Regions from separate parts of the Streptomyces tremellae genome, predicted to be linked through region 1. Evidence: riboswitches for the same ligand, from Rfam matches in the RefSeq annotation. Region 1 holds a riboswitch; the other holds the start of a gene.
What was found. A riboswitch is a leader RNA that binds a small molecule or an ion and turns the genes downstream of it on or off. The one in region 1 is predicted to bind glycine.

Region 1 (9,994 bases):
GCAGATCCGGCAGGACGGTGGTGCTGAAGGTCCGCAGGTACGACTTCTCGACGCTGACGCGCTCCGAGACGCTGCGCGGGCCCACGGACGACGTCTCGGTGGTGCGGGAGGCCGCGGGGCGGCTGCTCGACGCCGTGGACACCACGGGCGGCGTGCGGCTGCTGGGGGTGGGCGTCACGGGGCTCGCGGACTTCACCCAGGAGGACCTGTTCGCGCAGGCCGGCCCGGGGGCCGGGGTGGACGCGCCGGTCGCCCTGCCCGACGAGCCCGCGGCGGCTGCGGAGCCGGCGCCGCCGCAGGCCCCGCCCGACTCCGCCGCGACGGCCCGGAAAGAGCGGCGGTACCAGGCGGGCCACGACGTGCGCCATGCCGCGTACGGGCCCGGCTGGGTGCAGGGGAGCGGGGCGCGCCGGGTCACGGTGCGTTTCGAGGAGCCCGGCTCGCCGGTGGGCCGGGTGCGGACGTTCTGGCTGGACGACCCGGACCTGGAGCCTTCGGATCCGCTGCCGCTGGTGCCCGGGGGCCGCCGGGAGGCGAGCAGCTAGCGGCGGGCGGTCAGTCGTCCTGGCCTGCGACGTGGCCGAAGTCGCGTTCCGCGTCCCGGTCGGAGAGGGCGGCCGGGTGCTCGGGCGGGGCCGCGGGCGGCAGTTCGAGGCCGTAGTGGTGGTAGAGCTGGAGCTCCTGCTCGGGGGAGAGGTGGCGGCCCACGCCGAAGTCGGGGGCGTCCTTGATGAGGGAGCGCTCGAAGGGGACCCGCAGGGTGTTGTCGACGAGGGCGCTGGGTTCGAGGGGGACGAACGCGTCCCTGCTGAACAGACCCGTGCGGACGGCGGCCCACTCGGGGACCCCGGTGGCGTCGTCCAGGTAGACCTCGTCCACCGTGCCGATCTTGTGCCCCGCGCTGTCGAACGCCTTGCGGCCGATCAGACTGCGCGGATCGATGTCGGTCTCCACGGTGCCTCCCATAGGTCGCATCTGAGGCAAATACTACAAAAAGGTGCTTCTGGTGGCGCGCCCGGTGGGAGCCGCGAGAGGGCGGGCGTGAGGCAGCGCACCAGGGCCGGTGGCGACTCCGCTGGTAGGCTGGCAGAGGCCACTGACCCCGCGCGGGAGAGTCCTCCGGCAGCCCGCCGGGGGCGCCGAAGGAGCAAATCCTCCCCGGAATCTCTCAGGCACCCCGTACCGCGCGGACGAGGTCACTCTGAAAAGCAGGACGGGCGCCCACGGCCTCCGCCCTCACCGACGGTGAAAACCGTCCCGCGGCGCGCCGCGCGGGGCAGGTGAAGCTCTCAGGTCCATGACAGAGGGGGAGGCCGTCCGGGCACCGCTCGCCGCCGAGCGGAGTCCCACGCAGGTCGCGCCGACCAGGAGGCCCTCCGCACATGACCGCCCACCGCAAGACGCTCGCACAGCTGGAGCGCGGCATCCCCTTCGAAGACCGCCACATCGGGCCCGACGCGGCGGCCCAGGCCAAGATGCTCGCCCAGATCGGCTACGGATCGCTGGACGAGCTGACCTCCGCGGCGGTCCCCGACGTGATCAGGAGCGCCGAGGCGCTGAACCTGCCGGGGGCCCGCACCGAGGCCGAGGTGCTCGCCGAACTGCGCTCGCTCGCCGACCGCAACCAGGTGCTCGCGCCGATGATCGGGCTCGGCTACTACGGCACGTACACGCCGCCGGTGATCCTGCGCAACGTGCTGGAGAACCCCGCCTGGTACACCGCCTACACCCCGTACCAGCCGGAGATCTCGCAGGGGCGTCTTGAGGCCCTGCTGAACTTCCAGACGATGGTCGCCGACCTGACGGGGCTGCCCACCTCGGGCGCCTCGCTGCTCGACGAGGGCACCGCAGCGGCTGAGGCGATGGCCCTCGCGCGCCGCGTCGGCAAGGTCAAGGAGGGTGTCTTCCTGGTCGACTCCGACGCCCTGCCGCAGACCGTCGCCGTGATCCGCACCCGCGCGGAACCCACCGGAGTCGAGGTCGTCGTGGCGGACCTGAGCGACGGCATCCCCGCCGAGGTGGCCGGGCGCGGCGTCTTCGGCGTCCTGCTCCAGTACCCGGGCGCCTCAGGTGCCGTGCGCGACCCGCGGCACGTGATCGAGCAGGCCCACGAGCTCGGCGCGATCGTCACCGTCTCCGCCGACCTGCTCGCCCTCACGCTGCTCACCCCGCCCGGCGAACTGGGCGCGGACATCGCGGTCGGCACCACCCAGCGCTTCGGCGTCCCCATGGGCTTCGGCGGCCCGCACGCCGGCTACCTGGCCGTTCGCGAGAAGTTCGCCCGCAGCCTGCCGGGACGCCTCGTCGGCGTCTCCGTGGACGCCGACGGCGACAGGGCGTACCGGCTCGCCCTCCAGACCCGCGAGCAGCACATCCGCCGCGAGAAGGCCACAAGCAACATCTGCACCGCGCAGGTGCTGCTCGCCGTCATGGCCGGCATGTACGCCGTCTACCACGGTCCCGAAGGGCTGCGCGACATCGCGCGCCGCACCCACAGGTACGCCACGGTCCTCGCCGCGGGCCTGCGGGCCTGCGGTGTCGAGGTCACCGAGGACGCCTACTTCGACACGCTCACCCTGCGCGTGCCCGGCCGGGCCGCCGAGGTCGTCGCCGCGGCCCGCGAGGGCGGCGTCAACCTGCGGCTCGTCGACGCCGACCACGTCTCCGCGGCCTGCGACGAGACCACCGGCCGCGCCCAGCTGGTCGCCGTGTGGACCGCATTCGGTGTGCCGGGCGGCGCCGAGCAGATCGAGGCGCTGGACGCCGAGGCGGCCGACGCGCTGCCCGAGGCCCTGCTGCGCACCGGCGAGTACCTCACCCACCCGGTCTTCCACAACCACCGCTCCGAGACGTCCATGCTGCGCTACCTGCGCCGCCTCTCGGACCGGGACTACGCGCTCGACCGCGGCATGATCCCGCTCGGCTCCTGCACCATGAAGCTCAACGGCACCACCGAGATGGAGCCCGTCACCTGGCCCGAGTTCGGCGCCCTGCACCCCTTCGCGCCCATCGAGCAGGCGCAGGGCTACCTCACCCTCGTCCGGGAGCTGGAGGAGCGCCTCGCCGAGGTCACCGGGTACGACGCGGTGTCGCTCCAGCCCAACGCCGGCTCCCAGGGCGAACTCGCGGGCCTGCTCGCGGTGCGCGCGTACCACCGTGCCAACGGGGACACGCACCGCACCGTCTGCCTGATCCCGTCCTCCGCGCACGGCACCAACGCGGCGAGCGCGGTCATGGCGGGCATGAAGGTCGTCGTCGTGAAGACCAGCGAGTCCGGCGACGTCGACGTCGAGGACCTGCGCGCCAAGATCGAGCAGCACGGCGACGAGCTGGCCGTCCTCATGGTCACCTACCCGTCCACGCACGGCGTGTTCGAGGAGCAGATCGGCGACGTCTGCGCCGCCGTGCACGACGCGGGCGGCCAGGTCTACGTGGACGGCGCCAACCTCAACGCGCTGGTGGGCCTGGCCAAGCCGGGCCGCTTCGGCTCGGACGTCTCCCACCTCAACCTGCACAAGACGTTCTGCATCCCGCACGGCGGCGGCGGTCCCGGCGTCGGCCCGATCGGCGTGCGCGCGCACCTCGCGCCGTACCTGCCCAACCACCCGCTCCAGAGCGCCGCGGGCCCCGAGACCGGCGTCGGCCCCGTCTCGGCCGCGCCGTGGGGCTCCGCGGGCATCCTGCCGATCTCCTGGGCGTACGTCCGGCTCATGGGCGGCGAGGGCCTGGCCCGCGCCACCCAGGTCGCGGTGCTCGCGGCGAACTACGTCGCCAAGCGCCTCGAACCCCACTACCCGGTGCTCTACACCGGCCCCGGCGGGCTCGTCGCCCACGAGTGCATCATCGACCTGCGCCCGCTGACCAAGGCGACCGGCGTCAGCGTCGACGACATCGCCAAGCGTCTGATCGACTACGGGTTCCACGCGCCGACCATGTCGTTCCCGGTCGCGGGGACGCTGATGATCGAGCCGACCGAGAGCGAGGACCTCGCGGAGCTCGACCGGTTCTGCGCGGCGATGATCGCGATCCGCGCGGAGATCGAGAAGGTCGCGACGGGCGAGTGGGGCACGGACGACAACCCGCTGCGCAACGCGCCGCACACGGCGGCCGTGCTCGGCGGCGACTGGCCGCACCCCTACAGCAGGGAGACCGCGGTCTTCCCGCCCGGCGTCTCGGCGGCGGACAAGTACTGGCCCCCGGTGCGGCGCATCGACGGCGCGTTCGGCGACCGCAACCTGGTCTGCTCGTGCCCGCCGCTCGACGCCTACGAGCACTGAGCGCGCCGGGCGCGCGGCCGTGATCCGCGCGCCCCTGGCACACCACAGGGCCCGGCCCGAGCGTCCGCTCGGCGCCGGGCCCTGTGCCGTATGTGCCGCCGCGCGCGGCTCAGGCGGCCGTGGCGGCCCTGGGCGTACGGTGCGGCGCGACCACCCGCCCGTCCGGCAGCAGTTCGCCGGTGTCCTCGAACAGGACGACTCCGTTGCACAGCAGGCTCCACCCCTGCTCGGGGCGGCTCACCAGGGGGCGGGCCGCCTCGCGGTCGGCCGAGCGGGCGCTGGGACAGGCTGGTTGGTGGCGGCACATGGGCGGGTTCCCTCGCGTGGTGGGTGCTGTGGCGCTCCGGGACTCGGGGTCCCGTCCGCGGGCGGCCGGTGAGGTGGCGCCCCCTGGTGGGGCGGCGCCGGGTTTCGAGCGCGGTGCGCGTTGCATGAACTGCCCCCGTCTCTCTCGTCAGGACCCCGCCAGTCTGGTCCCGCGAGGGGCGCGGCGCGGGGATTTCCCCGCAGCACGCCGCACCGGCACCCGGGCCGTCACCCGGTCGGCCGCTCGGCCCAACTCGGCCGTGGTGGATGCCCGTTGGTCCTGCCGTGCCACGCATTCACGCGCGACGCCCCGCGGCCGGTCCGGCCGCGGGGCGTCAGAAGCCGCTGCGTCGCAGGTCAGGCGGGGGTACCCAGCAGGGGCGCGGGAGCGAGCCGCAGCCGGATCACCGGAAGGAGCTCGGCCGCCCGGTGCGGCCGGTGTGCCGCGAAGCCGGGAGGCGCGGGCGCCAGCGGCACCAGCAGGTCCGCCGGGTCCACCGCGCCGGCGGCGGGGTCCGCCTCCGTGTCCCCGTGCAGCCACAGCGTCAGCATGTAGAGCCCCGGCACGGACAGCAGCCGCGGCTGGTACCCGGCCGTCAGCCCCTCGGCCTGCCGCAGGGCCCGCTCGGTCGCCGTGACGTAGGGGCCCTCGAAGAAGCGGGAGAAGGCCCAGCCGTCGGCGGTGAGCATCGTGTCGGCGGCGGCGACCAGCCGGTCCCCCGCGCGGATGGCGAAGCGCCATCCCGTCAGGCGGGTGTGCGGGGCGGGCTCCGAGCCGTCGAGCGGGTCGGGCGCGGTGAGGACCGCGGGCGCGTCCAGTACGTGGAGCGGAAGCGGGAGTTCGGGGCTCAGCGCGCCGCCCGCGGACCGCAGGGCCGGGGTCGGGGCCTCCCGTACGGCGGCGGGGGAGCCGAGGGCGGCGAGAACGCTGCGCAGGGCGGGTGCGGGTACCGGGGGGACATGCAGCGGCATGGTGGGTTGCCTCTCGCTCAGGAGACAGGGTGCAGCGCGGGTGCGGAAGGAGGTGCGGACGGCTCTGTCGGCGTGCGGACTCGGAAGCGTGATCCGGGGGCCTGGGCCTTGCGCCCGCTTTCCACCTCGTCCGCAAAGTTTATACGACGCGTGTTCACGCGATGTTTCTTCTAGCTGTCGTGACTATTGCGGGCAAGTCACTATCCGGCCCCACTCGTGAGCCTCTTTGCTAGAAGAATTTCGTGCACGCCCCTCCCCGCCTGCGAGGATGTGCCTGAGCCGGACGGCCGAAAGGAGTCCAGCATTTTTGCGTCACATTGTGTACCGTGCGGCGGTCCATGCCGTCTGTCGTATGTCGAGGGCACATGCTCCGCGCGTGCGGCCGCCACCGTGCCCGACGCCTTGCCCGTTCCCTGCCCGCGACCGCGCTCGCGACCCTGTGCCGCCGAGTCCAACCGTATGCCGGAAAGGCGCGTCGCAGGGCTGGAACGCGGAAGCGGGGCGGCGCCGCGGCAGCGGGCGTGGGCCCGCCGCCCCGGAATGCGGCGGGCATTCCGGGGCGGCGCGGAACGCGCGCACGAACCTCCGGCACAGTCGTCCTGTATGTGCCGCGTCGCCCTTCCCGCTATTCACCGCCGGTGCCCCGGGGTGTCCTGGGGACGCTCCCCGCGGTGTGCGCGGGACGTTAGGGATCACCTCGCGGGGGCATCATCGAGCGAGGCGCGCGCACCGGCCGCGGGCCGTCCACGCCGAGGAGGACACGTCGATGGGTGAGAAGGTCGAAGCGGCGAGCTTTGATCTGGCCGGCCGCGAGCAGTACCGCAAGAGGCTCAGGCAGTGCCTCTCGGTGTTCGGGAGGCTGCTCGCCGAGAAACGGTTCGACAAGCCCAGGAATCTGATGGGGCTGGAGATCGAGCTGAATCTCGCGGGCTCTGACGGCCTGCCCCGGATGATGAACCACGAGGTCCTCAGCCGTATCGCGAGCCGCGATTTCCAGACCGAACTCGGGATGTTCAACCTGGAAGTTAATATCGCGCCGCACCGTCTGAACGGACGGGTTCTCGACCAGCTCGCGGAGGAACTCCGCGCGGGGCTCGGATACGCCCACCGCAAAGCCGAGGAGGTGGACGCGGGCATCGTGATGATCGGAATCCTGCCGACCCTCGGCCACCACGACGTCGGCTCGGGAAGCCTGTCGGCTGTCGACCGCTACACCCTGCTCAACGACCAGATGCGGGCCGCGCGCGGCGAGGACTTCCGCCTCGACATCGAGGGCGTGGAGCGGCTGGTCGCCACCTCGCCCTCGATCGCCCCTGAGGCCGCGTGCACCTCCGTGCAGCTCCACCTCCAGGTCACCCAGGAGCGGTTCGCCGACGTGTGGAACGCGGCGCAGGCCGTCGCCGCCGTGCAGATCGCCCTGGGAGCCAACGCGCCGTTCCTGTTCGGCAAGGAGCTCTGGCACGAGTCGCGGCCGCCGCTGTTCCAGCAGGCGACCGATGTGCGGCCGCCCGAGCTCCGGGTCCAGGGCGTCCGGCCGAGGACCTGGTTCGGGGAGCGCTGGATCGACTCGCCGTACGACCTCTTCGCGGAGAACCTGCGCTACTTCCTGCCGCTGCTGCCGATCATGTCCGACGAGGACCCGCAGAAGGTCCTCGACGACGGGGGAGTGCCCGCCCTCCAGGAACTGGCGCTGCACAACGGCACCATCTACCGCTGGAACCGCCCGGTGTACGAGGTCGCCGACGGTGTGCCGCACCTGCGGGTGGAGAACCGGGTGCTGCCCGCGGGGCCCACCGTCACCGACGTCATCGCCAACGCCGCCTTCTACTACGGGCTGGTGCGCGCGCTCGCCGACGACTCCCGGCCGGTGTGGAAGCGGATGCCGTTCTCCGCCGCAACGGAGAACTTCGACACCGCCTGCCGCCACGGCATCGAGGCCGAGCTGCGCTGGCCGCGGCACGGCAGGTCGTCGGGGCTCGTCACCAGGCCCGCCGTCGACCTCGTACGGGAGGAGCTGCTCCCGCTCGCGGCCGCCGGGCTCGACGCGTGGCAGATCGAGCCCGCCGACCGCGACCTGTACCTGGGGGTCATCGAGGAGCGCTGCAAGCGGCGGATCAACGGGGCGTCGTGGCAGGTCGGAACGTTCCACCGGGCGCTGGACGCGGGGCTCGAACGAGACGCGGCGTTCGCCGCCACCACCCGGCGGTACTGCGAGCTGATGCACCACGGCAGTCCAGTGCACACCTGGCCCGTCGGCTTCCCCGGCCCCGACGAGTCGGGGCGCCTGCCGTCGCACTGAGCGCGCCCGGCGACACGCGCGGGCGGCGGCGTCCGGGCGGGTGCGCCGCCGCGCTGCCGCCCCGGCCGGGTCGCGGGGCGTTCGCACAGACACCCGGCGTAACTTGTGCACGTCGGCCCCGCGCGCCGACCCAGACGCGTACCCGTGGAGGCCGGTGTGCAGGTGGAGGCAGGGGCCGTGACCGAACCCCGTCCCGGAGACACGACCCTCACCCGCAGAGCCCTGCGGACCGAGACCCTGATCGTGCTGGCGCTCTCCCTCGGAGCGAGCGGCGTGTCCGCGCTCATCAGCTTCATCGGCTCGGTCACCAAGGGCGGTTCGCTCAAGAACCAGGCCGCCAACCTCAACGCCTCGGCGGCCCCGGGCCGCCCGTGGCTCGACCTCACCTGGCAGCTGTTCGACATCGCGACCGCCCTGGTGCCCGTCGTCCTCGTCGCGTACCTGCTGTTCCGCGAGGGCAGCAGCCTGCGCGCGATCGGATTCGACCGGCGCAGGCCCGGCTTCGACCTCGGCTGGGGCGCCGCGATCGCCGCCTGTGTGGGTGGCGTCGGCATCGTCTTCTACCTGTTCGCGCAGGGCTCGGGCGCCAACCTGACGGTGGTGCCCGAGTCGCTGCCCGACGTGTGGTGGAAGTACCCCGTGCTGGTGGTCTCCGCCGTGCAGAACGCCGTGCTCGAAGAGGTCGTCGTGGTGGGCTACCTGCTGCGGCGGCTCGACCGGCTCGGCTGGACACCGGTGGCGGCGCTCGCCGGGAGCGCCGTCCTGCGCGGCTCGTACCACCTGTACCAGGGGCTCGGCGGCTTCGCGGGCAACCTGGCGATGGGCGTGGTCTTCGTCCTGCTCTACCGCAGGTGGGGCCGGGTGGGACCGCTGGTCGTCGCCCACTCCCTGATGGACATCGGCGCCTTCGTCGGCTACGCGCTGCTCGCCGGGCACGTCAGCTGGCTGCCGACGCTCTGAACGCTCACCCGTCGGCCGGTCCCGCCCGCAGCTCGCCGTCGACCACGGTGACCGCCGTACCCGTCAGGAGCGTACGGTCCCCGCGCAGCGACGTCACCACGCGCCCGCCACGGGCCGACGCCTGGAACCCCGTCAGCGTCTCCCGGCCGAGCCGGGCCGACCAGAACGGCGCGAGGGCCGTGTGCGCGCTGCCCGTGACCGGGTCCTCGGAGAGACCGATGCCGGGGTAGAAGGCGCGCGAGACATAGGCGTACTCCTCCTCCGGACGCGCGGCGGCCGCCGTGGCCACCACGCCGCGGCCCGGGAGGTGCCTGAGCGCGTCGACATCGGGTGCGAGTTCCCGTACGGTCCGCTCGTCGGCCAGCTCGACCAGCAGGTCGCCGAGCCGCTCCGACGTGGCGTGCACCGAGACGGGCGTGGCGCCGAGCGCCTTCTCCACGCCGTCCGGGACCGGGACCCGCGTCAGCGTCGACGTGGGGAAGTCCAGTGTGATGCGGCCGTCCGCGTGCGCGTCGGCCGTCAGCACGCCCGAGAGCGTGCGCAAGCGCACGGGCCCCGCGGCCAGTCCTGCGGAGCGCAGCACGTGCGCGGTGGCGAGGGTGGCGTGGCCGCACAGGGCGACCTCGGCCTCAGGGGTGAACCAGCGCAGCGCCCAGTCGGCGCCGCCGTCCGGCGGCAGCGGGTGCGCGAAGGCGGTCTCGGAGAGATTCACCTCGGCCGCCACCTGCCGCAGCCAGGAGTCGGAGGGGAAGCCGGCGGTGTCGAGCAGCAGCACCCCGGCCGGGTTGCCCTCGAAGGGGCGCTCGGCGAAAGCGTCGACGATTCGGATACGCATGGCGCAGACCGTAGGCCGCGGGGACGCGCCCCGGCCAACGCCAATCCGCGCCGGGTGGCCCCCGCGCCGGGGCGTGAGCCCGTGCCGGTGGCCGCCGGACGGGCACACCGCCCGCTGGCAGTCCACCGGCCCGGCCGGGGCCCGTCGGCTGGTGGGGGCGGCGGCCGGGCGGGGGACTCGCCGTGCGGGCGGCCCACCAGGCGTGCGGCGCCGGGTGGGCCGGGACGGCCGGACCGCAGGCAGGCGGGGCCGGCCGGCGGGGGCCGGGTATCGGGCGGGCCATGAGCCCGACCGTCCGGTGTGCGACGTCGTGTCGGGTGGACGCCCCGGGGCCCGCGGCACAGC
Region 2 (9,994 bases), on a different contig from region 1:
GGACGCGGGCGTGCCCTTCACGGAGCCGCCGACCGCGTCGACCATGCCGGCCTTGTCGACCGCGTACTGCACGGCGGTGCGGCAGTCGGCGTTGTCGAACGGCTTCACCTTGTTGTCCAGCGCGAGGTACTGCGTGACGCCGGCGTACGGGTTGTCCGTCTGCGCCTTCTCCTTGGGGTTGACCAGGAGCTTCGGCTGGGTCTTGGAGGCGACGCCGGTGCCCTGGATGTCCACGGTGGAGGTGTCGTTGATCAGGTGCTCGTCGATCGTCGTCTGGTTGACGTTGTACTTCAGGACGATCCGGTCGGGGAGCGCCTTGCGGATCGGGTCCGTCTTGGGGTCCCACTGCGGGTTGCGTACGAGCGTCGCGCCGGTGCTCTCGTTGAACGACGCGAACTTGTACGGGCCCGTGGACTGCATGTTCTGCTGGTACGAGGCGCCCTTGTCCAGCTTCTGCTGCACCGGGGAGGTCTGCGTGAACGTCGCCAGGTAGTTCATGTCGGCGAACGGCTTGCTCAGGTGGAAGACGATCGTGTAAGGGTCGGGCGTCTCGATCGACTTGAGCCCGTCGGCCGACTTGTCCTTGTAGGGACCCTTGTAGCCGGAGTCGTCCGCGAGGTACGTCTTGAAGTACGTGGGGCCGTTGGAGAGGGCCTCGGGCGCGAAGTTGCTGCGCTCGATCGCGTACTTGACGTCCTTCGACGTGATCTCGCTGCCGTCCTGGAACTTCACGCCCTTGCGGATGTGGTACGTCCAGGTCTTGGCGTCGGCGCTGCCGGTGCCGGGGCCCGTCGCGAGGTCGGGCACGACCTTGAGGTTCTCCTTGCCCGGCGCGGGCTTGAACGTCATGAGGGTACGCGCGTAGAGCCGGGAGAAGTTCTGCACCCAGCCGTAGTACGTGTTGCCCGGGTCGAGCGAGTCGGCGCCGCTGGAGATCTCCGCGGTGACCGTCCCGCCCTTCTTGGTGGTCTTGTTGGCGATGCCGTCGACCGCGGTGTTCGCCTTCGCGGAGCCACCGCTGCTGTCGTTCGAGCCGCCGCCCCCGCAGGCCGAGGCGCCGAGCCCCAGCGCCAGCAGCGCGGAGATCGCCGCGGCCGTCCTTCTGTTCTTCATCGTGAGGATGTCCCCCTCGGTAGTCCGGTGCGGCACGGCCGCTGTTACTTGCCACGGGGGTCGAGTGCGTCGCGCAGCCCGTCCCCCAGCAGATTGAAGGCCAGAACGGTGACGAAGATCGCTACACCGGGGATGACCATGAACATCGGGTCGACCTGGTAGAGGTCGGTGGCCTGGTTGAGCATGCCGCCCCAGGAGGACTGCGGCGGTTCGATGCCGACGCCCAGGTAGCTGAGGGACGCCTCGAACAGGATGTTGGTCGGGATGAGCAGCGTCGCGTACACGAGGATCGGCGCGACCAGGTTGGGCAGCAGTTCCCTGAAGAGGATGAACGCGCCCCTCGCGCCCAGGGACCTGGACGCCTCGACGAACTCGCGCTCGCGCAGCGACAGGGTCTGCGCGCGGACGATGCGTCCCATGTAGGGCCAGTTGAAGAAGCCGATCACGAAGATCAGCACGGCGATGCGGAGGGTGAGGCCGCTGAGCCCGAACGCCTTGCCCTGGAGCGTCGCGGAGATGGAGATCGCGAACAGCAGCAGCGGGAAGGCGAGGAAGGTGTCCATCACGCGGCTGATGGTGCTGTCCACCCAGCCGCCGTAGAAGCCCGCGACGACGCCCATGATGACGCCGATCACCACGGAGAGGAGCGTCGCACCGCCCGCGACGAGCAGCGAGACCCAGGAACCGTCCAGGACGCGGGCGAGGATGTCACGCCCCGTCTGCGGTTCGACACCGAGCGGATGGTGCCAGCTGATGCCGCCGAAACCACCCTTGGGGGCGAGCAGCACCGGGTCGACGAGGCTCTGGTGGAAGGCGTCCGGGTCCAGCCCGAACACCGCCTGGATGGGCTTCGACAGGATCGCGACAAGGATCAGGAGCACCACGACGACGCCGCCGGTCATCGCGACCTTGTCCCGCTTGAGGCGGGTCCAGGCGATCTTGCCGAGCGAACGGCCCTCGATCTGCTTGCTCCCGGCGCCCGCGAGGACCGCCTCCGGCTGCACGCTCGCAGCAGACTTGGTGGTCTCTATTGGTGCCGTCATTGCGCTGGAGACCCCTCTTCTCGGCCGATGGTGACCGGCCCATGACCGCCGCCATGGCGGAACTACGCCGCTGTGGCGGCCGATTCACTGATCAGCTTCTGATCAACATGATGCACGCTGCCCGTCCCGGTTCCGGCGCGGGGACCGGTCCGTGCGGTGCGCGGGCCGCTTCCCCTCGGTACGAAGGCGACCTCGGCCCTGGACCGTGTGCTGGTGGGAGTCTTCTGCGAGTGCTCGATCACGCACCAGACCCCACGGGGAATGGTTGCCCAACCGTGATGCATCGCTCAGGGTCCCGGTATACGGACGCTGGGTACTGCTCAGCGGACCTTTCCGGACATCCCCGCCCAGGTCAGCCGGTGTGTCCGGGACCGCGGTCCGAGCAGCGCGCGGTGCGGTGGGAGCCCCCGCGCGGGCCGCGCGGGAGACGCGTCAGAGGCGGTGTGCGGGCGGCGGATACCCGTAGCCGCCGGCGGGCGCGGCGGCGCGGTGTGCGTCGCGGTCGTAGAACGGACGCGTGTTGGCGCGCAGCCACATCGCGACCGGGTCGCGGTCGTCCGCCATCGCGACCGTCGACACGGGGAGCCCCTCGGGGACCGCGGTCACCGACTGGCGCATCATCTCCCGCACCGACTCGACCGCTGCGGCGCCGGTCTCGTACAGGTCGAGCCCGACGGCGAGGTACGGGGTGCCGAGCGCGGGCTGCACCCAGGCGCGGCACAGCGACCTGACGGCGGGCGTGCGGTGTGCGTTCTGCGTGAGCAGGGCGTAGAACTGCGGGATCTGCACGGCGGGTTCGGAGATCCGCAGCGGTCCTGCCGGCATCCGGTCGAGACCGGTGGCGATGCGGCGCAGATCGGGCCACGGGATGCCGAGGCCGCCGCCGGGGGCGTGCGGATTGAGCCAGATCCCCCAGCCCTCGGGGTAGAGGGTGCGGGCGATGTCGCGGCCGGCGACGACCTCGTGGGCCCGGGTCCAGCCGCTGGCGGCGAGCTCCTGGGCCGAGGTGACGCACGGGGCGTAGCCGTACCCCTCGACCTGCATGTTGCCGTACTGCGCGGTGGGCAATCCCGGGGTGCCCTGCCACAGCAGCATCCAGACCCGGCCCGCGGTGTCGTCGGCGAGCGCGCGCAGCAGCGCCTCGTAGGCGTCGTAACGCCCCGGTGCCACCTGGCGCAGCATCTGCTCGATGTGCCCGGCCTCCGCGGTGCCTGGCGCGCTCACTCCGCTTCCCGCCCCTCTGTCCTCGCCGTCGGACCCCCTGCCCTCGGGCCCGTCCCCCCGGGCACGCGGTCCCGGCGCCCCCGACATCAAACCAGCTTAGGCGGCGGTACTGACACAGGCGTGACGCCGGGGCGTGGCGCGGCGACGCGCCATCAGGCCTGCTCGCGCTGGTAGAAGGGGCGGACCCGGTCGAGCATCCACTCGGCGACCAGGTCCTCCTGGGCCATGTCGAGCAGCAGCAGGTTCACCTGCCACGGCACGTGCACGCGGCCGAGCGCGCGGCCCAGTGCGTCGAGGGCGGCGTGGCCGTCCGCGGGTCCCCACGGCACGAGTCGCACACCGACGAACAACTGGTGCGGACCGCCCTCGACGGAGGCGAGCGCGCGGCGCGCGTCGGCGACCACACCTGAGCCCTCGAACTCCTCGGACGCGGCCCGCAGGAAGTCCACCGGCTCGTCCTGCCAGTCGGGCTCGAACAGCCGGACCCGGCCGCCGCTCTCAGGACCGTCGAGCGCGGTGCGGCCACTGCGGCAGAGCTCGGCGACCGCGGGCGGCGGCAGCGGCACGCCCACCACGCCGCCCGGGTTCACGGCGATGCCGAGCTGCGGCGGCAGGCCGCGCGCGAAGTCGCGGGCGGGTGCGACGGTGAAGGACATGTGGGTGCCGACGCACCGCAGGAACTGCTCCTGGGAGCTGTAGACCGGGACGTACGCCCCGCCCGCTATCTCCACGGTGGGCACGTCGAGGCCGGTGCTCTGAGGGCCTCCGCCCTCGGGCAGCGGGACCCAGATGTCGCTGCGCCCCAGCACCTCGACGAGCCACGCGCCCGCCGACTCACTGCCGAGCGAGGCGGCGAGCACCTCTTCGAGTTCGTTGCCCGGCCATGCCGTGTCCACTGTGCCTCGTCCTCCGCCCTGCCCAACGGTTCCGCAAAGGCACCTTAATGGTCCGGGTCGGCCCCGGTGGAGCGGACGGTGAAAGCGATCGCGCCGAGCGAGCGCGCCGCGTCCCCGTCGAGCAGGACGGCCGAGTGGCAGCCGGCCGGCAGGCGCGCCGACTCGACGGCGGCGAGCAGGGCGCGCACCGCCCTGCGGTGCCGGGCGAACGCGTAGCGGGAGACGGCGCGGCCCCGCGCCCGCTGCCCGGCGCGCGCCACCTCGGGCGAGACGTCGAGGACGACGAGGTGCAGGGCTCGGCCCCGGCCGCGCGCCTCGCGGGCGAGCCAGCGGCGCACCCAGCGCTGGGTGCCGCAGTCGTGGACGACGGCGCTGCGCCCGGTGCGCAGCAGCCGCCACAGGCCGGCGTAGTGGGCGAGGCGCACGGCGGGCCGGTACAGGGCATAGGGCAGCCGTGGCAGCCGCCCGGCCCAGCGCTCCCGCGCGTCCTGCGAGTCGACGCCGCCCTCGGCCGCCCTGCGGATGAGGGTGGACTTGCCGCTGCCCGGCAGGCCCGACACGACGACGAGGTCGCCCTCGGCGAAGACCAGGCCGCCCGGCGGGGCGCAGGCCCCGCCCCGTAAGTCACGCACCCGCGTGCCGCCCCCACCCGAGCCCGTACGGGCTCGGGTGGGAATGTTCCGTGTGCCGCGCACCGCCATGGCCGCCCCCTGTCGCGGTCGTCCGCCGCCTCCCGGGCACGGGGGCGCCCCGCCGCGCCCCGGCCACCCCGGGTAAAGAGATGGTAATGGCGACCGAGGTTTCCGCGGCAGGGCGCGCGTGCGATGATGGCGGCGCCAACTGCATACCGGCCGTTTGAATCCGCGCGGGAGAGTCCCGGCCACCTCGGTGGCGGGCGCCGAAGGAGCAAGTTCCTCCCTTGAATCTCTCAGGCACCGTTACCGCGCGGGCGAGGCAGATCTGAAAAGCGGGCCGCCGAGCGTGCCCCACCCAAGGTGCAAGCCATGACCCTGACCGGGCGGTCATGGCGAACCTCTCAGGTTCCGATGACAGATGGGGAGGACCGTCCTCGCCCTTCATCCCTGGGAGCCACCGATGAGCCCGTCACCCCGCCGCACCGCGCTCGACGCCGTGCACCGCGCGCTGGGCGCCACCATGACCGACTTCGCGGGCTGGGACATGCCGCTGCGGTACGGCAGCGAACGCGAGGAGCACCACGCCGTCCGCACCACCGCGGGCCTCTTCGACCTCTCCCACATGGGCGAGATCACCCTGACGGGCCCCGGCGCCGCCGCCGCGCTCGACTACGCGCTCGTCGGCAACCTCGGCGCCCTCGCCGTGGGCCGCGCCCGCTACACGATGATCTGCCAGGAGGACGGCGGCATCCTCGACGACCTGATCGTCTACCGCCTCGGCGACGAGCACTTCATGGTCGTCGCCAACGCCTCCAACGCGCAGGTCGTGCTGGACGAGCTGACGGCGCGCGCCGCCGGCTTCGACACCGAGGTGCGCGACGACCGCGAGGCGTACGCGCTGCTCGCCGTGCAGGGCCCGGCCTCGCCCGGCATCGTGGCGTCGCTCACCGGCGCGGACCTCGACGGCCTCAAGTACTACGCGGGCCTGCCCGGCACGGTCGCCGGGGTCGAGGCGCTGATCGCGCGCACCGGGTACACCGGCGAGGACGGTTTCGAACTGTTCGTGGCGCCCTCGGACGCGGAGCGGCTGTGGCAGGCGCTGACCGACGCGGGCGCCGGCGCCGGCCTGGTGCCGTGCGGCCTGTCCTGCCGCGACACCCTGCGCCTCGAAGCCGGCATGCCGCTGTACGGGAACGAGCTGTCGACGGCGCTGACCCCGTACGACGCGGGGCTCGGCCGGGTCGTGAAGTTCGAGAAGGAGGGCGACTTCGTGGGCCGCACGGCGCTGGCGACGGCGTCCGAGCTGGCCGCGGTGAAGGCGCCGCGCAAGCTGGTCGGCCTGGTCGCGGAGGGCCGCAGGGTGCCGCGGGCCGGCTACCACGTGGTCGTGGGGGACGCCGTCGTCGGGCAGGTCACCTCGGGCGCCCCCTCCCCCACCCTGGGCCGGCCGATCGCGATGGCGTACGTCGACACCGCGCACGCCGAGCCCGGCGCCGAGGGGGTCGGCGTCGACATCCGCGGCAACCACGAACCGTTCGAGGTCGTGGCCCTGCCGTTCTACAAGCGCCAGAAGTGACAGGTCGTCTTCGACGGCTTCGACGGCTTTCACGGCCTTTACGGCTTCCGCGGCCCCTACGGCCCTTACGGTTTCCACGGCGGTGGTCGCCCCGCGCGGCGGCCGCCCCACCCCGTCCGACCCGGCCGTTTCCGGCCGCCCACCCGCGTACAGGAGAATCCAGGTCATGAGCAACCCGCAGCAGCTGCGCTACAGCAAGGAGCACGAGTGGCTGACGGCCGCCGAGGACGGCGTGTCGACGGTCGGCATCACCGAGTTCGCGGCGAACGCCCTGGGCGACGTCGTGTACGTGCAGCTCCCGGAGGTGGGGGACACGGTGACCGCGGGCGAGACCTGCGGCGAGCTGGAGTCCACCAAGTCGGTCAGCGACCTGTACGCGCCGGTCTCCGGCGAGGTCACCGCGGTCAACCAGGACGTGGCGGACGACCCGTCGCTGGTCAACACGGCGCCCTTCGAGGGCGGCTGGCTGTTCAAGGTCCGGGTCTCCGACGAGCCGGGCGACCTGCTCTCGGCGGACGAGTACACCGAGTTCGCCGGCAACTGACGCCACTGACGGCAATCGACACCAGGGACTGATCCGCTTTGTCTTCGCTCCTGAACACCCCGCTGCACGAGCTCGATCCCGACGTGGCCGCCGCGGTCGACGCCGAGCTGCACCGCCAGCAGTCGACGCTGGAGATGATCGCCTCGGAGAACTTTGCCCCGGTCGCCGTGATGGAGGCGCAGGGCTCGGTCCTCACCAACAAGTACGCCGAGGGCTACCCGGGCCGCCGCTACTACGGCGGCTGCGAGCACGTCGACGTGGTCGAGCAGATCGCCATCGACCGGGTGAAGGCGCTGTTCGGCGCCGAGCACGCGAACGTGCAGCCGCACTCGGGGGCGCAGGCCAACGCGGCGGCGATGTTCGCGCTGCTCAAGCCCGGTGACACGATCATGGGGCTGAACCTCGCGCACGGCGGGCACCTCACCCACGGCATGAAGATCAACTTCTCCGGCAAGCTGTACAACGTGGTCCCGTACCACGTCGACGGCGAGAGCGGCCAGGTCGACATGGCCGAGGTGGAGCGCCTCGCCAAGGAGACCAGGCCGCAGCTGATCGTGGCGGGCTGGTCGGCGTACCCGCGGCAGCTGGACTTCGCCGCGTTCCGGCGGATCGCCGACGAGGTCGGCGCGTACCTGATGGTCGACATGGCGCACTTCGCGGGCCTGGTCGCCGCCGGGCTGCACCCGAACCCGGTGCCGCACGCCCATGTGGTGACGACGACCACGCACAAGACGCTCGGCGGCCCGCGCGGCGGTGTGATCCTCTCGACGGCCGAGCTGGCCAAGAAGATCAACTCGGCGGTCTTCCCCGGCCAGCAGGGCGGCCCCCTTGAGCACGTCATCGCGGGCAAGGCGGTCGCGTTCAAGGTGGCCGCGTCCGACGACTTCAAGGAGCGCCAGCGGCGCACCCTGGAGGGCGCGCGCATCCTCGCGGAGCGCCTCGGCCGCGACGACGTGGCCCAGGCCGGCGTCTCCGTGCTCTCCGGCGGTACGGACGTCCACCTGGTCCTCGTGGACCTGCGCCACTCCGAGCTCGACGGGCAGCAGGCGGAGGACCGGCTGCACGAGGTCGGCATCACGGTGAACCGCAACGCGGTGCCGAACGACCCGCGGCCCCCGATGGTCACCTCGGGTCTGCGGATCGGCACCCCCGCGCTCGCCACCCGCGGCTTCACCGCGGAGGACTTCGCCGAAGTGGCGGATGTCATCGCGCAGGCGCTGAAGCCGGCCTTCGACCGCGAGGAGCTGGGCGTACGAGTGGCGGCGCTCGCCGCGAAGCACCCGCTGTACCCGACGCTGTAGTCACCCGTACACACCGTGTCAGGACACTCGCGGGGCGCCGCGTCACACTGGAGTGTGGTGCGCGGTGCCCCGCCGTGCGCCACTGTCCCGTCTTCCGGCCGCCGGCATCCCCCGCGGCGGCGCCGGCCCTCTACCGGTGGCAGGCGGCCTCCGCCGACCAGCAAGGAGTCCTTCCGTGGCCATCTCGGTCTTCGACCTGTTCTCGATCGGCATCGGCCCTTCCAGCTCGCACACGGTGGGCCCGATGCGGGCCGCCCGCATGTTCGCGGGCCGGCTGAAGAACGAGGGCCTGCTGGTGCACACCGCCTCGGTCCACGCGGAGCTGTACGGGTCGCTCGGCGCGACGGGCCACGGCCACGGCACGCCGAAGGCGGTCCTGCTCGGCCTTGAGGGCAACGCGCCCCGCACGGTCGACGTGGAGCGCGCCGACGAGGAGGCGGAACGTATCTCCACCTCCGGCACGCTCCGCCTGCTCGGCGCCCACGAGATCGCCTTCGACCCGTCGAAGGACCTGGTCCTGCACCGGCGCAAGCGGCTGCCCTACCACGCCAACGGCATGAAGGTCACCGCGTACGGCGCGGCGGGCGAGGTGCTGCTGGAGAAGACCTACTACTCGGTGGGCGGCGGCTTCGTGGTGGACGAGGAGGCCGTGGGCGAGGACCGCATCAAGCTGGACGACACGGTGCTCAAGCACCCCTTCCGCACCGGTGACGAGCTGCTGCGGCGCTCCCGCGAGACCGGCCTTTCGATCTCCGCGCTGATGCTGGAGAACGAGCGTGCCTGGCGGACCGAGGACGAGGTGCGGGCCGGGCTGCTGGAGATCTGGCAGGTCATGCAGGCGTGCGTCAGCCGCGGCATGTCCCGCGAGGGCAATCTGCCGGGCGGCCTGAAGGTGCGGCGGCGGGCCGCGAACCTCGCGAGGCAGCTGCGGGCCGAGGGCGCCCCGCACGCCCACGCCATGGAGTGGATCACCCTTTACGCCATGGCCGTCAACGAGGAGAACGCGGCGGGCGGCCGGGTCGTCACCGCGCCGACCAACGGCGCCGCGGGCATCATCCCCGCGGTCCTGCACTACTACATGAACTTCTGTGCCCACGACGCCACCGCCCGGGAGCGCGACGACGACGTGGTCCGCTTCCTGCTGGCCGCGGGCGCCATCGGCATGCTGTTCAAGGAGAACGCCTCCATCTCCGGCGCCGAGGTCGGCTGCCAGGGCGAGGTGGGCTCCGCCTGCTCCATGGCGGCGGGCGCACTCGCCGAGGTGCTGGGCGGCAGCGCCGAGCAGGTGGAGAACGCCGCCGAGATCGGCATGGAGCACAACCTCGGACTGACCTGCGACCCGGTCGGCGGCCTCGTCCAGATTCCGTGCATCGAGCGCAACGGCATGGCCGCGGTCAAGGCGGTCACGGCCGCGAAGATGGCCCTGCGCGGCGACGGCAGCCACATGGTCTCCCTCGACAAGGTCATCAAGACGATGCGGGACACCGGCAGGGACATGTCCGTGAAGTACAAGGAGACGGCGCGGGGCGGGCTCGCGGTGAACATCATCGAGTGCTGAGGCCGCGCGCCGAGGTCGTGCGGCCCTTCGGGAAGGGCCGCACGTGCCCGTGTCCCGGGTCGTCGCGTATCCCTTTTCCAGCCTTGCCCGGCCCCTGCACCGGG

Region 2: it holds a riboswitch for glycine, as region 1 does, so the genes downstream of both, gcvT (glycine cleavage system aminomethyltransferase GcvT) here and gcvP (aminomethyl-transferring glycine dehydrogenase) in region 1, are expected to answer to the same signal.

What each region holds. Positions count from the first base shown of each region.
Region 1 is NZ_BAABEP010000013.1:112,368-122,361, reverse strand. It holds gene ABEA77_RS12660 (DNA polymerase IV) at 1-545, shown strand, start outside; gene ABEA77_RS12655 (PRC-barrel domain-containing protein) at 556-966, opposite strand; glycine riboswitch at 1,098-1,195, shown strand; gene gcvP (aminomethyl-transferring glycine dehydrogenase) at 1,383-4,277, shown strand; gene ABEA77_RS12645 (DUF5999 family protein) at 4,387-4,584, opposite strand; gene ABEA77_RS12640 (hypothetical protein) at 4,941-5,555, opposite strand; gene ABEA77_RS12635 (glutamate-cysteine ligase family protein) at 6,322-7,854, shown strand; gene ABEA77_RS12630 (CPBP family intramembrane glutamic endopeptidase) at 8,011-8,814, shown strand; gene ABEA77_RS12625 (PhzF family phenazine biosynthesis protein) at 8,819-9,649, opposite strand.
Region 2 is NZ_BAABEP010000007.1:49,846-59,839, forward strand. It holds gene ABEA77_RS08135 (ABC transporter substrate-binding protein) at 1-1,113, opposite strand, end outside; gene ABEA77_RS08140 (ABC transporter permease) at 1,158-2,156, opposite strand; gene ABEA77_RS08145 (enhanced serine sensitivity protein SseB C-terminal domain-containing protein) at 2,589-3,380, opposite strand; gene ABEA77_RS08150 (enhanced serine sensitivity protein SseB) at 3,533-4,276, opposite strand; gene ABEA77_RS08155 (AAA family ATPase) at 4,321-4,977, opposite strand; glycine riboswitch at 5,133-5,230, shown strand; glycine riboswitch at 5,231-5,339, shown strand; gene gcvT (glycine cleavage system aminomethyltransferase GcvT) at 5,372-6,487, shown strand; gene gcvH (glycine cleavage system protein GcvH) at 6,654-7,031, shown strand; gene glyA (serine hydroxymethyltransferase) at 7,070-8,332, shown strand; gene ABEA77_RS08175 (L-serine ammonia-lyase) at 8,508-9,890, shown strand.